One region of the Halomonas binhaiensis genome, then DNA from elsewhere that is predicted to be linked to it. Evidence: predicted binding sites of a transcription regulator. Region 1 holds the regulator's gene; each other region holds the start of a gene.
What was found. Region 1 encodes sigma-54, which starts transcription at its own class of promoters, with help from an activator protein. Its sites were predicted from a motif close to TGGCACNNNNNTTGCTNT; they were not measured.

Region 2: the regulator sigma-54 is predicted to act here: its motif matches at 3,655-3,672, upstream of hmpA (NO-inducible flavohemoprotein).
Region 3: the regulator sigma-54 is predicted to act here: its motif matches at 3,453-3,470, upstream of E4T21_RS00250 (P-II family nitrogen regulator).

What each region holds. Positions count from the first base shown of each region.
Region 1 is NZ_CP038437.2:1,614,398-1,622,444, reverse strand. Features, by position in the region: gene E4T21_RS07060 (KpsF/GutQ family sugar-phosphate isomerase) at 1-319, shown strand, start outside; gene E4T21_RS07055 (KdsC family phosphatase) at 360-920, shown strand; gene lptC (LPS export ABC transporter periplasmic protein LptC) at 923-1,513, shown strand; gene lptA (lipopolysaccharide transport periplasmic protein LptA) at 1,510-2,037, shown strand; gene lptB (LPS export ABC transporter ATP-binding protein) at 2,037-2,762, shown strand; gene E4T21_RS07035 (RNA polymerase factor sigma-54) at 2,875-4,287, shown strand; gene hpf (ribosome hibernation-promoting factor, HPF/YfiA family) at 4,486-4,794, shown strand; gene ptsN (PTS IIA-like nitrogen regulatory protein PtsN) at 4,807-5,292, shown strand; gene rapZ (RNase adapter RapZ) at 5,390-6,271, shown strand; gene E4T21_RS07015 (HPr family phosphocarrier protein) at 6,278-6,547, shown strand; gene E4T21_RS07010 (BUD32 family EKC/KEOPS complex subunit) at 6,839-7,363, shown strand; gene bioA (adenosylmethionine--8-amino-7-oxononanoate transaminase) at 7,482-8,047, shown strand, end outside.
Region 2 is NZ_CP038437.2:4,607,022-4,615,068, forward strand. Features, by position in the region: gene E4T21_RS20085 (amino acid ABC transporter permease) at 1-525, opposite strand, end outside; gene E4T21_RS20090 (hypothetical protein) at 543-722, shown strand; gene E4T21_RS20095 (amino acid ABC transporter substrate-binding protein) at 701-1,732, opposite strand; gene norR (nitric oxide reductase transcriptional regulator NorR) at 1,963-3,525, opposite strand; gene hmpA (NO-inducible flavohemoprotein) at 3,763-4,938, shown strand; gene E4T21_RS20110 (tripartite tricarboxylate transporter permease) at 5,034-6,548, opposite strand; gene E4T21_RS20115 (tripartite tricarboxylate transporter TctB family protein) at 6,552-7,043, opposite strand; gene E4T21_RS20120 (Bug family tripartite tricarboxylate transporter substrate binding protein) at 7,106-8,047, opposite strand, start outside.
Region 3 is NZ_CP038437.2:50,070-58,116, forward strand. Features, by position in the region: gene hemE (uroporphyrinogen decarboxylase) at 1-402, shown strand, start outside; gene E4T21_RS00230 (VanZ family protein) at 422-793, shown strand; gene gloA2 (SMU1112c/YaeR family gloxylase I-like metalloprotein) at 798-1,199, shown strand; gene E4T21_RS00240 (YifB family Mg chelatase-like AAA ATPase) at 1,215-2,720, opposite strand; gene E4T21_RS00245 (accessory factor UbiK family protein) at 2,816-3,130, opposite strand; gene E4T21_RS00250 (P-II family nitrogen regulator) at 3,538-3,876, shown strand; gene E4T21_RS00255 (ammonium transporter) at 3,928-5,178, shown strand; gene glnK (P-II family nitrogen regulator) at 5,388-5,726, shown strand; gene E4T21_RS00265 (DUF3820 family protein) at 5,856-6,089, opposite strand; gene E4T21_RS00270 (putative quinol monooxygenase) at 6,191-6,493, opposite strand; gene E4T21_RS00275 (VOC family protein) at 6,602-7,006, shown strand; gene E4T21_RS00280 (ferredoxin--NADP reductase) at 7,091-7,867, opposite strand.

The sequences.
Region 1 (8,047 bases):
TCTGCGTGATGCCTTGCTGGAAATTTCCCGCCAGGGGCTGGGCTTCACTTGCGTAGTATCCACCGATGGCACGCTGGCTGGCGTTTATACTGATGGTGACCTGCGTCGCACCTTGGACCGCTACCAGGATTTCACTGGCCTCAAGGTGGACGATGTCATGACTCGGCCAGGACATTACGTGACTCCTGATACACTGGCGGCAGAAGCCGTACGCATCATGGAAGATAACCGCATCACTGCTTTAGCCGTCATCGACGATTTGCAACGTCCCATCGGCGCACTGCACATGCATGACCTGCTGAGTGCAGGGGTCATCTAAACAGAGCCTCCATGACGCCCTCATGAACAAGGACAGTGCCATGCCCAAAGATACTCTCTCGACCGTCCCCCAGGATCTGCTCGACCGCCTGCGCCGGATACGCCTGCTTGCTCTCGATGTGGATGGCGTAATGACCGATGGCAGCCTGTACTTCCAGGCCGATGGCAGCGAACTCAAAGCGTTCAACACGCTGGATGGACACGGACTGAAACTGCTCAAGCGCGCAGGCATTGAAGTCGCGATCATTACTGGAAGGCGCTCCACCATGGTCGAGCATCGAGCCGATGCTCTGGGCATCCGCCATGTCAGCCAAGGTGTGGAAAAGAAGCTTGTCGAGCTCAAGACTCTCTGCACAGCACTTGGCCTTGAACTGCACCAGGTCGCTTACTGCGGTGACGACCTCCCCGACCTGCCTTGCATTCATCATGTAGGCGTAGGCATCAGCGTTCCCGGTGCCCCCGACTATATACAGAAGCATGCTCACTGGGTCACCGAACGCCATGGGGGACATGGTGCTGTGCGTGAAATCTGCGACCGCCTACTGATGGCCCAGGGTCATTGGGACAGCGTGCTCGATACCTATTTGCACAGTGGTCACTGAACATGCAATTGCGCCTGCGAAAGCCCGGCTTCCGCTTCTGGCTGGTAGTGATACTACTAGGGCTGGGAGCATGGCTGGCTTTTCTTGATCCACGCGATACCATCATTCCCAACATGATCCCCAAGAACGAGGCGGGGGAACCGGACTACTACCTGGAGGATGCCAAGCTGACTCGCTTCAATGCCCAGGGCCAAGCGTATCAGCGTGCTACCACTCCACGTCTGGCACATACTCCGGAGGATGATGTCACCCGCCTGAAGACACCAGATCTCGAACTGATCGACGATGACGGAAGGGACTGGATTGCCAGTGCAGACGAAGGACGCCTGGGGCCTGATGGCAACCCCATCGTCCTTACCGGCAACGCTCACCTAGAAGCACCGCAGGAACGTTGGCAGCTGGATACCGAAGAACTCCACTACGATAACAAGACAGGTCACGCCTGGAGCGAAACCCCTGCCCTGTTACGCCAACCGCCCCAGGAAATGCGTGGCGAGCGTTTCGATGCCTGGATTCATGACAATCGCGCCCGCCTGACCGACAATGTGACTGGCTTTCATCCGCCCGAACCCCAAAAGGAGTCTGCCCAATGACGCGTCCGAGCACCACTCACCTGCTCGCCCTGTGCCTGGGCCTTGCCACCTGCCTCGGCAGCAGCGCTGCCCTGGCCCTGGAAAGTGACCGCACTGCCCCGATTCAGGTCGAAGCCGATCAGCTTGATCTGGATGACAAGGCTGGCACGGCTGTCTATACCGGCAATGTACGCATCCAGCAGGGCAGCATGCTCCTCACCGGCGACCGGGTAGAAATTCGGCGCAACAACAAGGGCGAGCTGTCGCTGGCCACGGCCACCGGTCAGCGCGCCTACCTCGAGCAAAAACCCTCTCCCGAAGAACCCGTGGTCAAGGGGTGGGGGCATCGAGTCATCTATCACGTCCCTGAGCGCCGCATCGAGCTGATCAACCAGGCCGAGCTGCACAAGGGAGGCGACACCTTCGATGGCGCCTATGTGGAATACTTCCTCGATCGCAAGGTAGTGCAGGCCCGCTCCAGTGCTGAAGGCGTTCAGGGCAATCAGCGTATTCGCATGACTCTCGAGCCGGAGCAAGGTAACTGATGAAGACGCTTCACGCCCGCAACCTGGCCAAGAGCTACAAGAAACGCCGCGTCGTCCATGACATCAGCTTGTCCATTCGCCAGGGCAGCATTGTCGGTCTGCTCGGCCCCAATGGTGCCGGCAAGACCACCTCGTTCTACATGATCGTGGGACTGGTGCGCGCAGACTCCGGCGAAGTTGCCATTGACGAAATGGACCTGAGTCGTGCCGCCATGCACGAGCGAGCACTTGCCGGAATTGGCTACCTGCCCCAGGAAGCCTCGATATTCCGCAAGCTGACGGTTGCCGATAACATCATGGCGATTCTCGAAACTCGCAAGGACCTTGACAAGGCCGGCCGTCAACAGCGCCTGGAGCAACTGCTGGAAGACTTCCATGTCACCCATATCCGCGACAATCCCGGCATGGCATTGTCCGGCGGTGAACGTCGCAGGGTGGAGATTGCCCGCGCCCTGGCAACAGAACCCGCCTTCATTCTTCTTGATGAGCCCTTTGCCGGCGTCGATCCCATTTCCGTCGGTGAGATCAAGGCCATCATTCGCCAGCTCAAGGCACGCAATATCGGCGTTCTGATTACCGACCACAACGTCCGCGAGACACTCGATATCTGTGATCATGCCTACATCGTGGGCGATGGACAGATCATCGCTGAAGGCAATGCCCATGACATTCTTGCCAACCAGCGGGTCAAGGAAGTGTATCTAGGCGAAAACTTCCGCCTTTAACTAATGTTGGCAAGGGACTTGCATGCCGCCCGACTCGCCGTTAGTGTGATGCGATCATCCACCCGAGAAGCACTGTAATATCCATCAGTGTTTCCTTAACCGGAATTCGCTAATGGCCCTCAAGGCGTCACTGCAGCTGCGTCTTGGCACCCAGCTCACCATGACTCCCCAACTGCAACAGGCCATTGCTCTGTTGCAGCTATCCACCCTGGACCTGCGCCAGGAGATCCAGCAGGCCCTGGATTCCAACCCCATGCTCGAGCTGGAAGATGATTTTGGCGAGCAACAGGCCCAGGAAACCACAGATGACGACTGGGCCGATGAAATTCCTGCAGACCTGACGACCGACAGCGAATGGGAGGACACCTTCCAGGACCTCGGCATGGCACCTGCCGGCAGCGGTGAAGCGCCCGACTTCGAGCGTCAGGCCGATAGCCAGTCACTCCAGAGCCATCTCAGTTGGCAGTTGGCCATGCTCGACATTTCTCCAGCAGAAAACCGCATCGCCGAAAGCCTGATTGATGCTGTCACCAGCGACGGTTATCTCGATCAGCCATTGGAAGACATCCATGAAGGCCTTCTCGGCCAAGGTCTGGAGCCATTGACCCTGAGCGATGTCGAGGCCATTCTCAAGCGCCTGCAACAGTTCGAACCCACCGGCGTCTTCGCTCGCGACCTGCGCGAGTGCCTATCCCTGCAACTCGATGCATTGCCCAGGGAAACGCCTCTGCTGGCCCAGGCAGGGCGTCTGGTCCGCCAGTTTCTCGAGGCTCTGGCTGCTGATGATCGTCGCATGCTCAAGCGCCGTCTCAGCCTGGATGACGACCAGCTCGACAGCGTCATCCGCCTCATACGCAGCCTCGATCCGCGCCCCGGCAGTCAATTCGGTGACAACAGCTCAGACTACGTGATACCTGACCTCATCGTACGCCACAGCGCCGCTGGCTGGCAGGTAGAGCTCAACCCTGATGCCATGCCGCGACTGCGTATTCAACCCGACTACGCAGCCTTGATTCGCCGTGCCGATAAAAGCCAGGACAACCAGTTTCTCAAGGATCATCTGCAGGAAGCCCGCTGGCTTCTCAAGAGTCTATCCAGCCGCAATGACACCCTGCTCAAGGTGGGCCGTGAAATCATGGCACGCCAGATCGACTTTCTAGATCATGGCGAAGAAGCAATGAAACCCCTGATCCTGGCCGACATTGCAGACAAGGTCGAGATGCATGAGTCCACCATCTCTCGAGTCACGACACAGAAGTTCATCTATACCCCCCGTGGCGTCTTCGAACTCAAATACTTTTTCTCCAGCCAGGTAGGCAACGATGGCGACGCTCATTCCAGCACAGCAATTCGCGCCATGATCAAGAAACTCATCCAGGACGAGCCTCCTCGCAAGCCGCTATCCGACAGCAAGCTGGTCGAGCTGCTTAATGCGACTGGCGTCAACGTGGCCCGACGTACAGTAGCCAAGTACCGTGAGTCGATGCATATTCCCTCATCCAGCGAGAGAAAACGTCTACGCTGAGGCGCGTCTTAAAGTCGCAAGGACTGCCCGCAAACACCCGCTGCCGTTGAATCCGCCTGCTGGACAAGCTGATAAACCATACAAGTTGCTGAATCACGGGCTCTCCTGCCAGATTTCAAGCAACTTCGATGAGGGGGTTTGCAGGATCAGAAAAAGGGTTACAATCGAGCTACCACATGCAAGAGCAAGGAGCTTGTCATGCAAGTAAACATCACCGGCCATCACGTTGAACTGACCGACCCCCTGCGTGACTACGTACAAGAGAAGCTCACTCGAGTGGAGCGCCACTACGACAATATCACCAACGTTCAGGTGACATTGTCAGTGGAGAAGGAACGCCAGCACGCCGCCTGCACGCTTCACGCCGCCGGTGCTGATCTCCATGCTGATGCACAAGATGGCGATATGTATGCCGCCATCGACGCGCTTGCCGACAAGCTTGATCGTCAGTTGGTCAAGCATAAGGAAAAATCTCAAGCCCGAGCTCAGGGCACCGGACTCCGTTGATCCCCCATCATTATGACATTGGAAGCCATTCTCCCTCCCGAGCGCACTCTCTTTGATGTGCCGGGAGGAAGCAAAAAAAGGGTGCTGGAATTTTTCAGCACCTTTATTGCGCAAAATACTCCGAGCCTGGACAGCCAGGAAGTCTTTAGCCGACTGATTGGCCGCGAGCGGCTAGGCAGTACGGGTATCGGTAATGGTGTGGCCATTCCTCATGCCCGTAACCCTCACTGCAAAACGCCAATCTCGGGCTTTCTCAAGCTTTCTGAGCCTATCGACTTTGATGCGATCGATGGTGAGCCCGTCGATCTAATCTTTGTGTTGTTGGTGCCTGAGGAAGCTGACGATACCCACCTGGCTCTGTTGGGACAGGTCGCAGGGGTCATGAGCGATGCCGAAACCCGGCAACGCCTGCGCAATGCCACTTCACAGCGAGAGCTTTACGAATGCCTCCAGGAAGCGATTCGTCAATCCGACGAACCTTCACCTCCCAGTGGCTGAGAGCTTCCGTCCCATCAACAATACCGTCCATCCATTACATGCCTCAGCCGCACTCTCCTTCGAGTACTGCGGCTCTCCCCTGACCAGGAGACAGGACATGCAACTCGTGATCATCAGCGGCCGCTCTGGCTCGGGCAAGTCCGTTGCTCTGCAGGCCCTCGAAGATCTCGGTTTCTATGCCATCGACAATCTCCCTGCCATGTTGCTGGGATCGTTGGTGGCAGAACTGGCCAATAGTGACCTGCGCCGCGTCGCTGTCAGCATCGATGCACGCAATCTGCCAGGAGCACTCGAACGATTCCCTGAACTGCTCAGCGAGCTCAAGGATGGCAATATCGAGTGCCAGGTGGTTTACCTGACCAGCAACCCGCAGGTACTGCTGGAACGCTTTTCCCACACTCGTCGGCGTCATCCGCTAACCCGCTACAGCGACATGACCCTGGCTGAAGCTATTGAATCTGAAGAAAAAGCACTCAGTGGCATGCGAGATCTGACGGACCTGGTCATCGATACCACCCGCTTGTCCGTGCATGACTTGCGTGCCCAGATTGCCGACCAGGTCGCCGGGCAAGATGCAGAACAGCTCAGCCTGACCATAGAGTCCTTCGGCTTCAAGCGCGGCGTTCCTCCTGATGCCGACATCGTCTTCGATGCCCGTTGCCTGCCCAACCCTTACTGGGACCCCTGCCTGCGTGACGCGACAGGCCAGGACCAGGCTGTCATCGACTTTCTCGAGGGATTTCCTGTCGTGGACGAGATGTACGATGACATTCTCCACTGGCTGGACAAGTGGTTACCGCAATACAAGGCCAGCCACCGCAGCTATCTTACCGTGGCCATCGGTTGCACCGGTGGTCAACATCGCTCGGTCTATCTGGCCGAGCGTATCGCTCAATCTCTTGCCTCCAAGCACGACCGCATTCGCCTGCGCCATCGCGAGCTTGTTCAGCAGCGACGCCTGGTATCAAAGGGAGACTGACATACCGTGCCACAGCGACAGCTCACTCTTATCAACAAGCGCGGCCTTCACGCTAGAGCTGCCACCCGCCTGGTACAGTGCTGTCAGACCTTCCAGTCTCAGATCATTGTTCGCCGTGACCATATGCAGGGAGATGGCGCCAACATCATGTCGCTATTGATGTTGGCTGCGCCCTGCGGCACCGAGTTGATCATTGAAGCCGAAGGTGACGATGCCGAATCAGCACTTGACGCCATTGAAGCGCTATTCACCGCCCGCTTCGACGAAGAAGACTGATCTCTAGCATCAGCATCCTTTCCATGCATACGAACTCGATGTACAAGAGATATGCTTGAATTAGGGAAGCGCTGAATAAATCGACGAGCATGCTCAAGCACAAGGCGCCCGGAGCACAGGAACCGGAGCCTATGGGATATAGGTGAGGATTCCGCGCACCGCGTAACGCAGTGATTGAGTCGCGCAGGCATTTATGCAGTTTTTCCTTAGCGCCAGTCGATTATACTGTGCGTACATTAGATGATCGCCGAGCATCCTGCTCGAGCGTGCGGAGAATATCGATTTCCCACCATGCAGTTAATCCAGACCGGAAAATACAGTAGCGTCCATTACGATCCCGAGCACGACACTTTTATCAAGACGTTCTCTCCCAACATCACCGATCGCTGGCGTTACCGGCTCGGCATTCGTCGTTATCCCGGATATAACTTTCGCTATGTGGCCAAGCGTCTGTCTCTGCTTGGCATCCAGGCTCCCGAGATTATCGAGTCCAAGCGTTATCGCCTGGTCACTGCCAATGTGAATGGCGTGCCTCTCAAGCAGCTCATTCAGGATGATCCTGTCCTGCAGCAACGTTATGTGGACATTCTGGTAGCCCTGTATCGTGATCGTATTCACTGCCGAGGCCTGCACACCGACAACTTCCTGGTCAAGAATGGCGAGATCATCGCCATTGATCTGGATGCCTACAAGGCGCCGAGAATTTTTACCTATCCCCACCAAGAGTTCATCGACTGTCTCAGCCGCTCCCTGAAAGGTGAAGAAGCCTTTCTGTTCCAACGCTTCCTGCAAGCCATAGAGGCTCCTGCCTCCTGATACAGGTTCGGGGTATCGCCTAACGGATGATCGCCCAACAACAGGATGACTCCACTTTTTCGCTCATATTGGTAAACTTTATATTCGTACACAGGTTTACCATTAGCGAGAATCATCCATGTCTTCACCTGTCTGGCACCCCTACGCCCATCTCAAGCACCAGGCCCCAGCTCTCAAGGTCGTTGGAGGCCAGGGGACACATTTCACTCTGGAGTCTGGCGAGCATCTTCTCGATGCCACATGTTCCTGGTGGTGCATGATCCATGGATATGGTCATCCACGCCTGGTCAAGGCCATTCAGGAACAGGCAGCAACACTTTGCCATGTAATGCTGGGCGGCCTGACCCATGAACCCGCCGACCTTCTCGCGCGCGAGCTGGTGCGTATCACCCCGCAGGGGCTCAACCATGTGTTCTACTCGGACAGTGGCTCCGTGGGCATGGAAGTGGCGATGAAGATGGCAGTGCAATACCACTTCCTCCGCGGGCGTCCACAAAAGCACCGCATGCTGTCATTGATGAAGGCCTATCATGGCGACACTGCTGGCTGCATGGCGGTATGCGATCCCGAAGAAGGAATGCACAGCCTGTTTTCAGGCTTCTTGCCTCAGCATTATTTTGCCCCAGCGCCGACTTCTCCCTTTGACGCCGACCAGGCAAGTGTCGATGCTGACCTGGCCGCCTT
Region 2 (8,047 bases), 1.9 Mb from region 1:
CACCGGTGCCGGCACCACCAGGCCACGTACATTAAGAAACACCGCCTCCATCAATGACAGGCTCTGACGCGGGCTGGGCAATGCCTGGAGCACCGCGAAGTACCAGAACAGAATCTGCACCAACAGCGGAATATTGCGAAATATCTCGACGTAGGCAGCCGCCAGGCGCGCCAGCAGCCAATTGGGTGACAGGCGGGCAATGCCAACAGCAAAGCCAATGATGGTCGCTGCCACGATGCCCATGGCCGAGACCAGCAACGTATTGAGCAGGCCAACGATAAAAGTGCGCCCGTAGGTGCTGTTGCCGGGAAAGTCGATCAGCGTCTGGGGTATGGAAAATCCAGCTCGCTCGTTCAGGAAGGCAAAGCCGGTGGTAATGCCGCGCTCATCCAGGTTGGTCAGGGCATTGTTCACCATCATGGTAATCAAGGCCACCAGACCAGCAAGCAGTAACGCCTGGATGATCAGAGCACGGAACGCAGGGCGCCGCCACAGAGGGACGTGGCTGGCAGGGGGTATCGACATGACAGGCCTCTGACGCAATGGCTCGACAATGTCGCGGAGGCAACCCGCGCCATCATCCAGTCAGTTGGGAAACCGGACCGCAGCCCGCGACCTTGACGCCGCAGAGCCCGGTCAACTCACGGGTCGGCCCGGCAGGTGATCCCGCCCACACGGGATGCAACCTGCCGGGTCGGGCTCAGCGAATCGGCGGTGCGTAGAGAATCCCGCCCTGATCCCACAATGCGTTCAAGCCACGGCTGATCTTGAGTGGTGAGTTGGCCCCTACGGTGTCATCGAATACTTCGCCGTAGTTGCCCACCTGGGAAATGATGTTGTAGACCCAGTCGTTGCTGAGCCCCAACTGCTCGCCATAGGTCCCTTCCACCCCCAGAAGACGTGCCACCTGAGGATTCGGCGGATCATTCTTCATCTGCTCGACATTCTCGCGGGTTACCCCAAGTTCCTCGGCATTGACCATGGCGAATACCGTCCACCTGACGATGTTGAACCACTGATCGTCGCCTTGACGAACCACTGGACCGAGAGGTTCCTTCGAGATCAGTTGCGTCATGATCTCGACACTATCCGGATCGGGCAGTTGCAGGCGCAAGGCACTGAGCTGAGAGGTATCGGAGGTCAACACATCGCAGCGCCCACTGGCGAAACCGGATGCCGTCTGGTCGGGGGTATCGAAGGTCACGGTGCTGATCTCGATGCCCTTGGACGGAAAGTAATCAGCCAGATTGAGTTCGTGAGTCGTGCCGGACTGGATACAGATGGAGGCTCCGTCCAGGTCCTCGAGACTGGTCACGCCGAGATCCTTCGAGACCATGAAGCCCTGGCCGTCGTAGAAGGTGGTAGCGGTGAAATTGAGCCCTAGCGAATTGTCACGGGTTGCCGTCCAGGTCGTGTTGCGAGACAGCACGTCGATCTCCCCGGATTGCAGCGCAGTGAAGCGCTCCTTGGCCGTAAGCGGTGTGAACTCGACCTGGTCAGGGTCACCGAAGATCGCTGACGAAAGGGCTCGGCAGGTTTCCACGTCCAGCCCCTGCCACTGACCACTGGCATCTGGTGAGGAAAACCCGGAGAGCCCGACATTGACGCCGCAGGTGAGGTTGCCACGCTGCTTGACCTCATCCAGGGTCGCAGCGGAGGCTGCACTTGCCATGCCCAGCCCCAGGGCCGCGACAGAGAGATGGATCAGCATCTTGTTATTGTTGCGTTTCATGCTTTCAACTCCGATCGGTTGCGTTGGCTGATTGTTGTCGACTTGCCTATTTGCCGAATCACGCAATTTACTATCGGAGCCAAAACGTCCCTGGTCAACGCTGGTTTTAAACGCTAGCTCGAATTCCGCCGGCCAAGCGCATGGCAACGCCCTTCTCGTTGCTCGTTGCTCGTTGCTCGTTGCTCGTAGCTCGTAGCTCGTAGCTCGTAGCTCGTAGCTCGTAGCTCAAATCATTCCTTCAACCCCAAGCGCCTGGCCAAACGATGCAGGTTGCCCGCATCCATCCCCAGCTCCCTGGCAGCCCCCGCCCAATTTCCCTGTTCGGCCAAGGCATGCTGTATATGCTCACGCTGGAAGGCATCCGTGGCCTCCCGCAGGTTGATCACGACAGCATTACCTGGCACAGGCTTGTTGATGGAATGCCCTTCTTCAGGAGATTCGGCGACATCCTGACGACCCTCCATACGGGGATCGAGCCCCAGGTGATGAGGGTTGATGCGTACCACTCGGCGTCTGGGATCGGCCACAGGAGTCGCCTCCGCCACAGCCAGCAACGATGCCCTGGCCAATACATGCTCCAGTTCACGCACATTGCCCGGCCACGCCCAGGTACTCAGAGCCTGCCGTGCCTCCGGGTCTAGGCGCAGATTGCCCACGCCTAGACGAATGCGGTTTTCTTCCTGAAAGTGTCCGATCAGCAGCGGCAAGTCTTCTGGACGCTCGCGCAGAGGCGGAACACGTAACGGAAAGGCACTGAGACGGTGATAGAGGTCTTCGCGGAAACGGCCGGCGGTGACTTCCGCTGCCAGGTCGCGGTTGGTCACGGCGACCACGCGAACATCCACGCTGCGGGACCGCTCACTGCCCAGGGCCTGAATCTCCCCTTCCTGCAACGCTCGGAGTAGCTTGGGCTGCAGTACCAAGGGCAGTTCTCCGACCTCATCGAGGACCAGGGTGCCGCCATCCGCCATGGCGAAATGCCCGCGATGATCCCGTGTCGCCCCGGAAAAGGCCCCCCGCTGATGGCCAAACAGAGCGCTTTCAATCAATGAGGCCGGTAGTGCAGCACAGTTGACCATGACCAGGGGGCCGTCCGCCCGGCGCGAATACTCATGCACTGCCCGGGAAATCCTTTCCTTGCCCACGCCAGTCTCTCCATGCACCAGCACACTCATGTCAGAGGCTGCCACCAGTTCTATCGAAGCCATCAGCTGACGCATGGCCGGACTGTTCCAGCGGCTCACGATGGATGGCTTGAGCGGTGTTTCCTGAGTCACCGCCAATTGCATGCGGGCAGAGCCTAGCCGCTCGGCAAGGCACAGACAGGTGCCGAGCAGATCGGCTGCGGCAATCAATCCTTCATCATCCAGGGCTGCCAGGCGCCCTGGGGTCAGGGCATCCAGCGTTACCATTCCGATCAGGCGCTTGCCATCACGCAGGGCAACTCCCAGGCAATCGTGCACCTGACTCAGTTCCTCATCGAGCAGGCCATCATAAGGGTCCGGCAGGGGGGAATCAGCCGGAAAACGACACACCTTCGGTGTTTCTGCAATGGCCGCCAAGCGTGGGTGCTCTTCCAGCAGAAATGTCTTGCCACGCACACTCTCCGGCAGGCCGATCACTGCCACCGGCACAAGGCCATTGCCCTGATGCACCAGTAACGCGCTGGCATCGGCCCGGGTTCCCGCCACCAGCGTCTCAAGCAGGTCCTGCCAGGCTTCCACCAGACCATCGTCATCATTGCCCCCGAGGCGTACCAGCAGTTCCCGCAGGCGCTGCATGAACGTCACCATGGCCTGTCCCCTGAATTGTCAATTTCACAATCATCAATGTCATTATGACAATCAATGTAGTGTCATTCTGACATCGCAACAACGAGCCGTCAGCACGCGTCTCTATCCGACATGGAACTGAAATGCGCCTGGCACAAGGCCTGCAGGCAACCCTATGCGGCAGGATGACGCAGGTCTGTCATGCCGGCATGCGGGTTGCGACAAGAAAGGAGAATGATCTCACCTAGGAGTCACGCCATGACCACAGCTGCTCAGGACGCTATCATCGACGCCACTGCTCCCGTTGTCGCCGAACACCTGAATGCCATTACCGCCTGTTTCTATCCGTTGATGTTCGAGCGCTACCCTGAGGTGGCCAGCTTCTTCAACCAGACCCATCAGCATGATGGCGCCCAGCCGCGCGCACTGGCTCAGTCCGTACTGGCCTATGTAGGCCTGCGCAAGCGCCCGGCCGAGGCCCAGGCGGCCATGGCCACCGCGATCAGCAAGCACGTATCACTGGGCATTCAGCCTGAGCAGTATCCCATTGTTGGCGAATGTCTGATGGCTGCCATCGGAGAGGTACTGGGTGATGCCGTCACTGCGGAAATCGCCGATGCCTGGGGCGCTCTGTACCAGGATCTGGCCGACCTGCTGATTGCCGCCGAGGCTCAGCGTTACGATGCGTTCGCCCACAGTCAGGGCGGCTGGTCAGGCACGCGTGACTTCCGCATCGCTGACATCCGCCAGGAAAGCGACGTCATCCGCTCATTCTATCTTGAACCCGTCGATGGCGGCCCAGTGGCAGAAGCCAAGCCCGGCCAATACATCGGCCTCAAGCTGAACATCAACGGCCAGACCACACACCGCCACTATAGCCTGTCGGGCCTGCTCAATGGCCGCGGCTATCGCATTTCCGTCAAGCAGGAACCGGAAGGCCTGGTAAGCAATTGGCTGCACCAGCATGCCAAGGTCGGTGATGTGCTGGAGCTGTTGCCACCCGCTGGCGAGCTGACCCTGGACGACAGTGACACCCCCGTGGTGCTGATCAGCGGCGGCGTCGGCCAGACCCCCATGCTGCCCCTGGTGCGTCAGGCACTAAAGCAGGGCCGTCAGGTGAGCTATTTGCATGCGGCACGCAGTGCTCAGCATCATGCCTTTGCCCATGATCTCAAGGAGCTTGCTGCCCAGCATCCCGACCAGCTGACCACCCTGGTCGCCTACGAAGAAGGCACAGGCGGCGATGTGCAAGGGCGCATCGAGAAGGAAGTGCTGGCCCGCCTACTGCCAAGCGACAAGGCACAGTGCTACTTCGTCGGCCCTCAGGAATTCATGAGTGTGATGGATCGTTATCTGGAGGAGCTAGGCGTTCCCGGCAGCCAGCGTCATTACGAGCATTTCGGCCCGTCGCGTCCCTTGCACACCGCAGCCTGAAATCACCAGCAGAGCATTCTGCCCGGTAAAAATGCACAAGGCCGCATCGGTTCCGATGCGGCCTTGTGCCATCAATCACCAGCATGAAAGATGATCTAGGCGTGCTGGCGCGCCTGTGGCTTGCGAATCACCATGAAGTAATAGAACACACCGGTCAGGGCCAGGAAGAATAGGCTATCCGGGCTGGTCAGGAAGATCAGCGGACTGCCATCGGAAATCGACAGCGAACGTCGACAGTATTCCTCGAGACTTGGCCCCAGCACGAACCCCAGCAGCAGGCAGGCGACCGGATAGCCATGTCGGCGCAGGAAGTAAGCCAGAATGCCGAACAGCAGCGCCAGGCCCATCTGAAACATCGAATAGGTCGCCACATAGCAGCCGACCAACGCGATCACCGCGATGCTGGCGTAGAGAATGTCCCGTCGGATCGACACGATGCGCACGAACCAGGGTCCCAGCAGATAGAGCGTCAACGGCACCAGGACCAGGGCTGATATAAACAGGGCCATGAACATGGGTGCGATCAGTGCCATCTGGCTGTCGAGGAACTGTGGCCCAGGCTGCAGACCATTGATTACCAGAACCCCCAGCACAATTGCCGTCGTCGGGTCGCCTGGTATGCCGAATGACAGCATCGGTACAAAGGCACCGCTGCACATGGCGTTGTTGGCGCCCTCGGCAGCGGCGATACCCTCCACGGACCCCTTGCCATACTTCTCGGGGTGTTTCGAACTGCGCATCGACTCGGCATAGGCGACAAACGCCGCCATCGAGCCACCGGCCCCAGGCAGGACGCCAACCGCGTAGCCGATGACGGCACACTTCACATAGCGATAGAAGCCGATTTCCCGCACCTCACTCCATGGTGGAATGAAGTCGCGACGCCGGATCGGAGCCGCCTTGACGTCCGCAGCTTCCACGGTGCGTGCTGACTTGTTCTCGGCCTGTACCAGCAGCTCGCTGATGGCGAAGGCTCCGATCACCAACGGCATGATGTCGATCCCCTGCATCAACACGGCAGTGCCGAAAGTGAACCTGGTCACTGGCTGCATCACATCAATGCCGACGGTGGCGACCATGACCCCTAGTGTGGTTGCCACCAGTCCCTTGGATATCGCCCCGCGCTGGGAAATGACAATCACGATCAAGGCGAAGGCAATCAACGCAAACTTGCCTGGCGTGCGTATCAACAGCGCTGCATCGGTTGCCAGTGGCGCAACTACCATCAACAACACCGCGCCCAGAGCACCACCAATCATCGAGGCCAGAGCTGCATGGCCCAGCGCCTTGGCGCCTTCCCCACGCTGCTGCATGGGGTAGCCTTCAATGGCGGTCATCATCGACGCTGGTGCACCGGGAATATTGATGGTGGTTGCAGTGATGCTGCCGCTACACATTCCCGCCATAAAGATACTGGCACAGGCCACCAGCGCCGCCGTGACATCGAGGCTATAGGTCAGCGGCAGCAACAGCGCGATGGCCAGCATCGAGGTCAACCCCGGTACCGCACCGAAGAAGGTACCGATCAGGTAACCGCCGATCAGGTAGGGAAGAATGTCGGGTTGCATGAGTACGGCAAACCCACGCATCAGTTCAGCAACATAATCCATGTGTTATCCCCACAGTACCGGTAAGCGGACCCGGAACACCCACTCGAAGAGTCCGTACCCCAACACCGCAATGGCCACGGCAATCAGCGCCTTGACCAGCAGTTGCCCTGGAGCGGGACGCCCGGCGCTGAACACCAGGGTCATGGCAAAGGCATAGAGCGTGGTGCTGATGAAGTACCCCAGCGATGAGAACAACGCGATATAGACGGCGGTCAACACCACCACCGCGAGGGGCCCGAATGACCTGCTGGCATCCGTCTCCGTAGATGGCTCGTCTTCATTCTCGGCAGCCGCCTTGCGCCGATCCCCCAGCATTGACGCCGCCAATGCCACCAGCATGATCAAGCCGAGCACCACCGGGAAAAAGGAAGCGGTGATATTGCCGTTACTGAGCGGCGGCGCAATGCCAAGTGCCGCCACCAGATAGACCAGGGTCAGGGCCAGCAGCAGCACGACGACACCCGCGCGGCTACCCAACCAGGACAGAATTCTCATGCTTAGCCCTCATGAATAGAACACCGCCATGTATCGACACGGCGGAGAAACCTCTGTCAGGCTCACTGTCCCAGCAGCCCCGCTTCCTTGAGCTCGTCCATGCGGCCAAAGAGCTCCTGCTGTGTTGTCTGCGCCCAGTCGCTGACCTCGTCATGGCCCAGCCAGTTGGGTGTCACACCGACATCGACCAACCAGCTCTGGAATTCCTCGCTGTCGTAGGCCTGTTGATAAGCCTCCTCCAGGGCCGAGATAGCCTCGTCCGGCGTATTGGCCGGCGCCGCGAGGATGACGAAGCTACCCATCTGAATGTCGTAGCCCAACTCCGTGGCGGGAGGAACATCGGGGAAGCTCTCGCTCTGCACATCGGTGAACTCCACCAGGCCACGCGCATCCCCCGAAGAGATCAGCGACTCGAAATCGCCCAGGCTGGTGAGGGCAAAATCCACTTCACCGTTGAGCAGCGCTTCCTTCTGCGGCGCTGCACCGCCAGGATAGGACACCACCTTGAATTCCACGCCGGCCTGATCCTGCAGTTGGAGTAGCGTCAGGTGGGTACGGCTGCCCATGTTCTGGATACCGGCACGGACCTCGCCGGGAGCCTCTTTCGCCGCGTCGATCAACTCCTCGAGACTGGCATACGGCGAATCATCGGGTACCACAATGGAATCCGGTTCGCTGGTAATCCGCGCAATCAGGTCAAGCTTGTCGATATCGTATCCGGCCAGCATGCCCTGCCAGGGAATCGTCACCACGCTATCGTAGGTCAGGGCGACCAGGGTATAGCCATCAGGCCGGGCGCCAAGCGCCTGAACCAGACCATTGGCACTCATGCCGCCTTCGATGTTCTCTACATAGAGGGTGCCGCCGAGCGAATCTTCGGCGAGATTGGAGATCTTGCGCACGATGCCGTCGGTGCCACCGCCCGCGCCCCAGGGCACGATCATGCGAACGTCACGCTGTGGATAATCGGCGTATGCGGCGGTAGCGGTGATCAGGGCCACCAG
Region 3 (8,047 bases), 1.6 Mb from region 1:
ATGGAGCAGATCATCGCCGGCTTGATCAAGGAGCACGATGGACGCCCGGTGCCTGTGATCATGTTCACCAAGAACGGTGGGCAATGGCTGGAGGATATGGCGCGGACCGGTGCCACCTGCCTTGGTCTGGACTGGAGCACGGAACTGTCCAGTGCGCGCGCGCGGGTCGGTCACAAGGTCGCGTTGCAGGGCAACATGGATCCTAATGTGTTGTTTGCCAGCCCCGCTGCCATTCGTGCCGAAGTTGGGCGTATTCTCGATAGCTTTGGGCACGGTCCTGGCCATGTGTTCAACCTGGGACATGGTATCAACCAGTTCACTGATCCTGACAATGTCCTGGCCTTCATGGACGCATTGCATGAGCTGAGCCCGAACTACCATCGGCAGATTGCTGTCGGCTGAGACGCAGGCGGTGTGTGACATGTGGATATTGCGTCGTAGTCAGATAGCCTGGATGCTGCTGGCGCTGCTTGTGGCAGCGCTGATCGGCTGGGGTAGCCTGATGCCAGGCGATGACCTGCCTGAACAAATGCCCTGGGATAAGGTCAATCACTTCGTTGGCTATGCGGCCCTGTCATTTCTGGTCTGGTGCACCATACGTCGCCATTGGCGTGCCTGGTGGCTTGCCTTTGCCTATGGCGTATTGATTGAGCTGGCTCAGATGTTTGTGCCTGGTCGCCTGGGAGGAGATCTCGGAGATATTCTGGCCAATGCGCTAGGAGCGGGGGCGGGTGTCATGCTGGCTCTGGCCCTCGCTGGCATGCGAAAAGTCTTTTTGCCAAGGAATAGCTGATTTCATGACGTTACCGCTGAGCTGTGTCCACCATGTTGCCTTGATCACTGCCGATTACGATAAATCCAGGCGCTTTTATATCGATGTGCTCGGTGCCCAGGTATTGAACGAGGTCTATCGCGAAGCGCGCGACAGCTACAAGCTTGATCTCATGCTACCTGGCGGCATACAGCTGGAACTGTTCTCTTTTCCCTCGCCGCCACCCAGGCCCAGCTATCCAGAGGCCTGTGGCCTGCGTCATCTGGCTCTGGCTACCACGGATATTGATACCTGCGTGGTGCAGCTCGAACAGCGCGGCGTTGTGCCTGAGCCCATTCGCATTGACGAATATACAGGCGCACGCTTCACCTTCTTCTGTGATCCGGATGGTACGCCCATCGAGCTGTATGAAGTGGCGTCTTCCTGACCTTTTTCAGCCGCCTCATCCTCGCTTCAGCATCCGGTCCAATTGGCGGTAGCCGATAGCTTCGATCAGTTGTTCGCGGCCCGGATACTTGAGCTCGGAAAGGTCTGCCAGGGTCAGGGCAACACGCAATATTCGATGGTAAGCACGGGCCGAGAGCTTCAGGCGTTCCAGGCTTTCGGCCAGCCATGCACGATCTTCGGCTTTCAGGCCGCAGGCATCATCTAGCGCTCGGCCGGAGAGCTGAGCATTGAGCCCTCCGCGTTCCTGTTGTCGCTCTCGGGCCGCTTGCACACGCTGGCGCACTGTATGCGATGACTCTCCTTGCTGTGTCGATGTCAGTTGTGCTGCAGGAATGGCGGGCACCTCTACCTGCAGGTCAATACGGTCCAGCAAGGGAGCCGAAAGGCGTGACTGGTAACGCTGGATTTGTGCGGCGGTGCAGACACATGACTGGCGCGGATCGCCAAGATGCCCACAAGGGCAGGGGTTCATCGCGGCTACCAGCTGGAAACGTGCTGGATAGCGACGCTCATGGCTGGCGCGGGCAATATGAATTTCGCCGGACTCCATCGGCTCGCGCATGACTTCCAGCACATGGCGGCTGAACTCCGGCAGCTCATCTAGAAACAGCACGCCCAAATGGGCCAGGGAAATCTCCCCTGGACGGGGCTTTCCACCGCCCCCTACCAGCGCCACGGCGCTGGCTGTATGGTGCGGAGCACGAAAGGGGCGCCGTCCCCAGTCCTGTTCCAGAGGCAATCCTGTCACAGAGCGAACGGCAGCCACTTCCAGGGCCTCGTCCTTGCTCAGGGGCGGAAGAATGCCTGGCAAGCGGCTGGCCAGCAGGGTCTTGCCAGTACCGGGGGGGCCGGCAAACAACAGGTTATGGCCTCCTGCTGCCGCTATTTCCAGTGCTCGACGAGCCTGGTGCTGGCCGCGGACATCGGCCAGGTCTAGTGTTTCGGCCTGGGGCGTTCCTGCACCGTGAAAAACATGCGAAGGAATGAGGGACTGGCCATTGAGATGTGCCACGACCTCCAGCAGGTGTCGGGCTGGCAGTATCTCCAATCCATCGACGAGGGAGGCTTCGTCAGCGTTATCCACTGGAACAATCAAGCGTTTGCCGGCTCGGCGGGTGGCAAGTGCAAAAGGAAGAATGCCTGTAACAGGACGCAGGTGGCCATCCAGGGCCAACTCACCAACACATTCCAGGCCATTTAGCGCTTCATTGGGGAGCTGGCCGGAGGCTACCAGTAGACCCAGGGCGATGGGTAAATCAAAACGTCCCCCTTCCTTGGGCAGATCCGCGGGCGCCAGGTTGAGAGTGATTCGGCGCAATGGAAAATCGAAACCAGAAGTAGTCAGCGCGCTGCGTACTCTTTCCCGGCTTTCCTTTACTGCTGTTTCGGGCAGTCCTACCAAGGTCATACCGGGTAGTCCGTTGGCCAGATGTACTTCCACCTGTACTTCAGGGGCATCCAGCCCCAAGCCCGCCCGCGTCGAGATAACGGCTAGCGTCATGGGCGTTCCCTCGCCAGATCACTGTCCGAATGATAATGACGCGAGTATGGTGCGCTGTATGTCAGGCGTTTCCTATATCATCAGGATTCTTTATATCAGGATTCTTGTTCGCCAATTTGTGTCGTGCCTTTTTCCTTGGCGCCATCGGTGGATGCTGAGTTGGCGCCCTGCTCGATCAAGGTCTCAAGCGCGGCGACCTGCTTTTCCAGTGCCTCCACTCGGCTGCGCGTGCGTTGCAGCACATCCATCAGAATGTCGAAGTCTTCGCGAGAAACCAGTTCAAGACGGTCGAAGGCGCCTTTTACCACCTGCTGTACACCCTTCTGGATGTCTTCCGGGGCCTGAGACGCACCCTGCAGACGCTCTCCAATTTGTTGTGCCAAGCGGCTGATGCGCTCGTGGGTGACCATGATGCTTCTCCTCAATGTAAACAGCTGTTGTCGTACAGGATACGCAACCCCAGACCCCCACGCATGTTTTCGTATTAACTCGAGTGCTGCATGCGTCATGCCGAGCTCGGACACGCTCATGTATTGGCGTGCATTTCACCAAAAGGGCTTATTTTGATGACGGGCATGCTGCACTGCCAAAAGAATTGCCCCTTCGTGGAGCGCGTTCGTTTATGCAAAGCACTATCTTGGTGCGTGGCGTTCGGGCCTTTTCACTTCTGCATCTGAAATCATGTCGAGGATTGGCGATAACTATCTAAAAATAATGGGGTTCTTGTGTTGTTGGCACACTTTGCGCTTAACCAATGCATAACATGCACTGTACGGCATCATGCCGCTAACCCCCTGTAAGAGGGAGCATCGCCATCATGAAGTTGATCACTGCCATCATCAAACCCTTCAAGCTGGACGACGTGCGCGAGGCACTTGCAGACAACGGCGTCCAGGGGATTACCGTTACTGAGGTCAAGGGCTTCGGCCGCCAGAAGGGCCACACCGAGCTGTATCGTGGTGCCGAGTATGTGGTCGATTTTTTACCCAAGGTGAAAGTGGAAGTCGCCATCGACGAGTCGCGTCTGGATACGGTCCTGGAAGCTATCTGCAATGCCGCCAACAGTGGAAAGATCGGTGACGGGAAGGTTTTTGTCACCGCTCTGGAAGATGTCATTCGCATACGAACCGGTGAACGCGGTTCTGACGCTGTTTGATTTGCGGCTCTTTTTGCTCCGTACCGACCCGACATTACAGAGAGAATATCAATGGTCGACATCAGTGAACTGAGCTACGCGCTCGATACGTTCTACTTCCTTGTCTGTGGCGCGCTTGTCATGTGGATGGCCGCAGGCTTCGCCATGCTCGAGGCCGGCCTTGTCCGAGCCAAGAACACCGCCGAAATCCTGACCAAGAACATCGTGCTGTTTGCCATTGCCTGCACCATGTACCTGCTGATTGGTTACTACATCATGTATTCGTCCGATGCTGGCGGCTTCCTGCCCAGCCTGGGCTTCCTGCTGGGGGATGAGAATACCGTCGATGCAGTGCTTGCAGGCGGTGAAGATGCCCCCTACTACTCTGCTCGTGCAGACTTCTTCTTCCAGGTCGTGTTCGTCGCAACGGCCATGTCGATCGTCTCAGGCGCCGTGGCTGAACGCATGAAACTGTGGGCTTTCCTGGCCTTCGCCGTGGTCATGACCGCTTTCATCTACCCGGTTTCCGGTTACTGGACCTGGGGTGGCGGCTGGCTGTCCGAGCTGGGCTTCTCGGACTACGCAGGCTCTGGCATCGTGCACCTGGCGGGTGCTGCCGCGGCGTTGTCCGGTGTGCTGATCCTTGGCCCGCGTCGTGGCAAGTACGGCAAGGACGGTGCCATCTACGCAATTCCTGGTGCCAATCTGCCGCTGGCTACGCTGGGTACCTTCATCCTGTGGCTGGGTTGGTTCGGCTTCAATGGTGGCTCGGAGCTGAAGGTGTCTGATGTGACTTCAGCCAACCACATGGCTCAGGTGCTGGTGAATACCAACGCTGCAGCGGCTGGAGGTGTGCTTGCTGCCCTGGTGCTGGCCAAAGTGCTGTTCCGCAAGGCTGACCTGACCATGGCGTTGAATGGTGCCATTGCTGGCCTGGTTTCCATCACTGCCGACCCTCTTTCACCGAGTGCCCTGAGCGCTACTCTGATCGGTGGACTTGGCGGCCTGCTGGTCGTGCTATCCATTATCTCTCTCGACAAGCTGCGCCTTGATGACCCGGTTGGTGCGATTTCTGCCCATGGTGTGGCGGGGATCTGGGGCGTCCTGGCGGTACCTCTGAACAATGCTGACGCTACCTTCGGTGCTCAGTTGATCGGTATCGCAGGAATCTTTGTCTGGGTATTCGTGGCCAGTGCGATCGTGTGGCTGATCATCAAGGCTGTCATGGGTGTCCGTGTCAGCGAAGAAGAAGAATATGAAGGCGTCGATCTGGCCGAATGTGGTCTCGAAGCCTATCCCGAGTTTAACGTCGCCAAGAAGTAACCTTGAGGTTACCAGCGACACCAGTGAGCTGGCGTGCTCCACCTGGCCCCTTCGGGGGCCTTTTTTATTTCTGCCCGGCAGGGGTATGCTTGGTCTCAGAATCCGTCAGGTGTGCTGTTGTATATTGCAAGCCACCTTCATTACGGAAAGCCTTGGACCGCATGAAGCGGTGACAGGCCTTCCCCAGAGAACAGGAAGAGGAAGACACCATGAAGCTGGTGACCGCGATTATCAAGCCATTCAAGCTCGACGACGTGCGCGAGTCGCTCTCGGAAATCGGCGTCCAGGGTATCACCGTGACGGAAGTCAAAGGCTTCGGCCGTCAGAAAGGCCACACCGAACTGTATCGTGGTGCTGAGTATGTGGTGGACTTTCTGCCCAAGGTGAAGCTCGAGGTCGCTGTGGACGATGGGATGGTCGACCAGGTCATCGATGCGATTACCTCTGTTGCGAATACCGGCAAGATTGGCGATGGCAAGATCTTCGTCACTGCGCTGGAGAAAGTGATCCGTATTCGTACAGGTGAAGTCGACAAGGACGCCGTGTAAGCATCACGCTGATCCGAACCATCATGCAGGGCTGTTGGCCGCGTTCACGATACGCTCAGGTACCATGAACGCGACCAGGGCAGGCATATCACATCTTCTATAGCGCTGGCGCGTGGGCAGCAGTCTCCATCAAGAGTGCGTGGTTATGCCGGCTGTCCGGCGCAACGGCTCCAGCAGGTAGCTCAGGCCGTTGTGGTCAATTTCGTGCATGATGGCGAGCAGGCGGCCAATCTCACCTTGGGGAAATCCCTCGCGGGCAAACCAGTTGAGATAGGGGCCAGGCAGGTCCGCGATCAATGTGCCCTCGTATTTTCCGAAAGGCATACGCAGTGCCACCAACCGTTCCAGGTCCTCGGGTTTCATTTTACCTCCAGGGCAAGATCTCTACGCAAGACGCCGGTATTCCATAATGCTGCGCTGAGTTGCGAGTAGCCATTTGTCATCAGCGCTGATGCAGCGTTCCCTTACCGTTCTGGGTTCAAGGCCAGGACATCCGCGCGTGTCACGCTCTGGGAATCGATCAAGGGCGTCACTATCTGGCGGGATGCCCGATAGTGCGGTGTTTCCTTGTGGGCCGCCAGTGCCTGCTCATCCTGATAGACTTCATACAGGTGGAAGCAGTCAGGTGTCTCGCGATCCTCGATGACGTCAAACACCAGGCAGCCGGGTTCCTCGCGTACCGACGCCTGGGCATTTTCCAGCATGGCAGCAAGGAAGCTTTCCCGGTTGCCGGGCTTCAATTGTGTTCTGACAATAATACAGTACATCTTGGCTCCTGATGGGGTGGGTTGCGTGGTTGCATCATTCCGCGCAGACTGCGGTATTTGGAAAATATTTCCACACAAACAGTATCCAACCTATCAGGAGCTCGCAACATGTCTCGTCCCGCCCCTCTGAATGGCATTCGCCACATTGCGCTACAGGTCCAGGATCTCGAGGCTTGTGAGCGTTTTTATGTCGACTTTCTGGGAATGCGCATCCTGCGTCGTGCCCATGCGGACCTGGTCTATCTGACGCTGGGCAACGACAATTTTTCCCTCAGTCGTGCAAAGGAACCGACCGGGGGAGATCCGCAACGTCTCGACCATTTTGGCTTTGTCGTCGACCAGCGAGAGGATGTCGATGCCTGGCATGACTACCTGGCTGCTGCTGGCGTTCATATCACCCGTGGTCCACATGATCATGCGGATGGCGGGCGCAGCTTTTATTGCCTGGATCCTGATGGCAACAGTGTTCAGCCGTTGTTTCATCCGAGTGTATCGGGGCAGCGGCTGGTTTGACGCTTGCCGAAAACACGAAAACCCCGAGCTGACGCTCGGGGTTTTCGTGATGAATCGCTGAGTGCGACGGCGGTTGGTGCCGACTTATTTCTCGACGAAAGCGCGCTCGATCACATAGTCGCCGGGCTCACCCATGCGCGGAGAGATGTTGAAGCCGAGTTCGTCGAGCAGGGCACTGGTCTCGTCGAGCATGGCCGGGCTGCCGCAGATCATGGCACGATCCTGCTTGGGATCGATGGCCGGAAGGCCTGCGTCAGTGGTCAGCTTGCCGCTGCGGATATGATCCGTCAGGCGTCCCATGGTGTGGAAGTCTTCGCGGGTCACCGTGGGGTAATAGACCAGTTTCTCGGCGATTTCCTCACCCAGGTACTCGTGGGCAGGCAGTTCCTTGGTAATGAAGTCGGCGTAGGCCAGCTCACTGACGGTACGCACGCCGTGCACCAGTACCACTTTCTCGAAGCGCTCGTAGACTTCCGGGTCCTGAATCAGGCTCATGAAGGGAGCGAGGCCGGTACCAGTGGACAACATGTACAGGTTACGGCCCGGCAGCAGGTCGTCACATACCAGGGTACCGGTAGGCTTGCGGCTGACCATGATCTGGTCGCCTACCTTGAGGTGCTGCAGGCGAGATGTCAGGGGGCCGTCCGGGACCTTGATGCTGAAGAATTCAAGGTGGTCTTCGTAGTTCGGGCTGGCGATGGAATAAGCGCGCATCAGCGGCTTGCCTGCCACTTCGAGGCCGATCATGACGAACTGACCATTCTTGAATCGCAGGCTGCGATCGCGAGTGGTGCGGAAGGTAAACAGGCTGTCGTTCCAGTGATGCACACTGAGAACTTCTTCCAGGGCAAACTTGCTCATGCCAGCTCCTTGAGAATGGTGCTCTATATATTCCAGTGAGGAATATAAGGTTGTCTATAGGCTTGCTGGTGATTCTAAGGCGTGGGGCGTTATCTGTTAAATGGATTGTATGGATATCACTTATCTATAATATGGATGATAGGTTTCCTTTCTCGACTTCATGAGCGATCCCACAAGGTG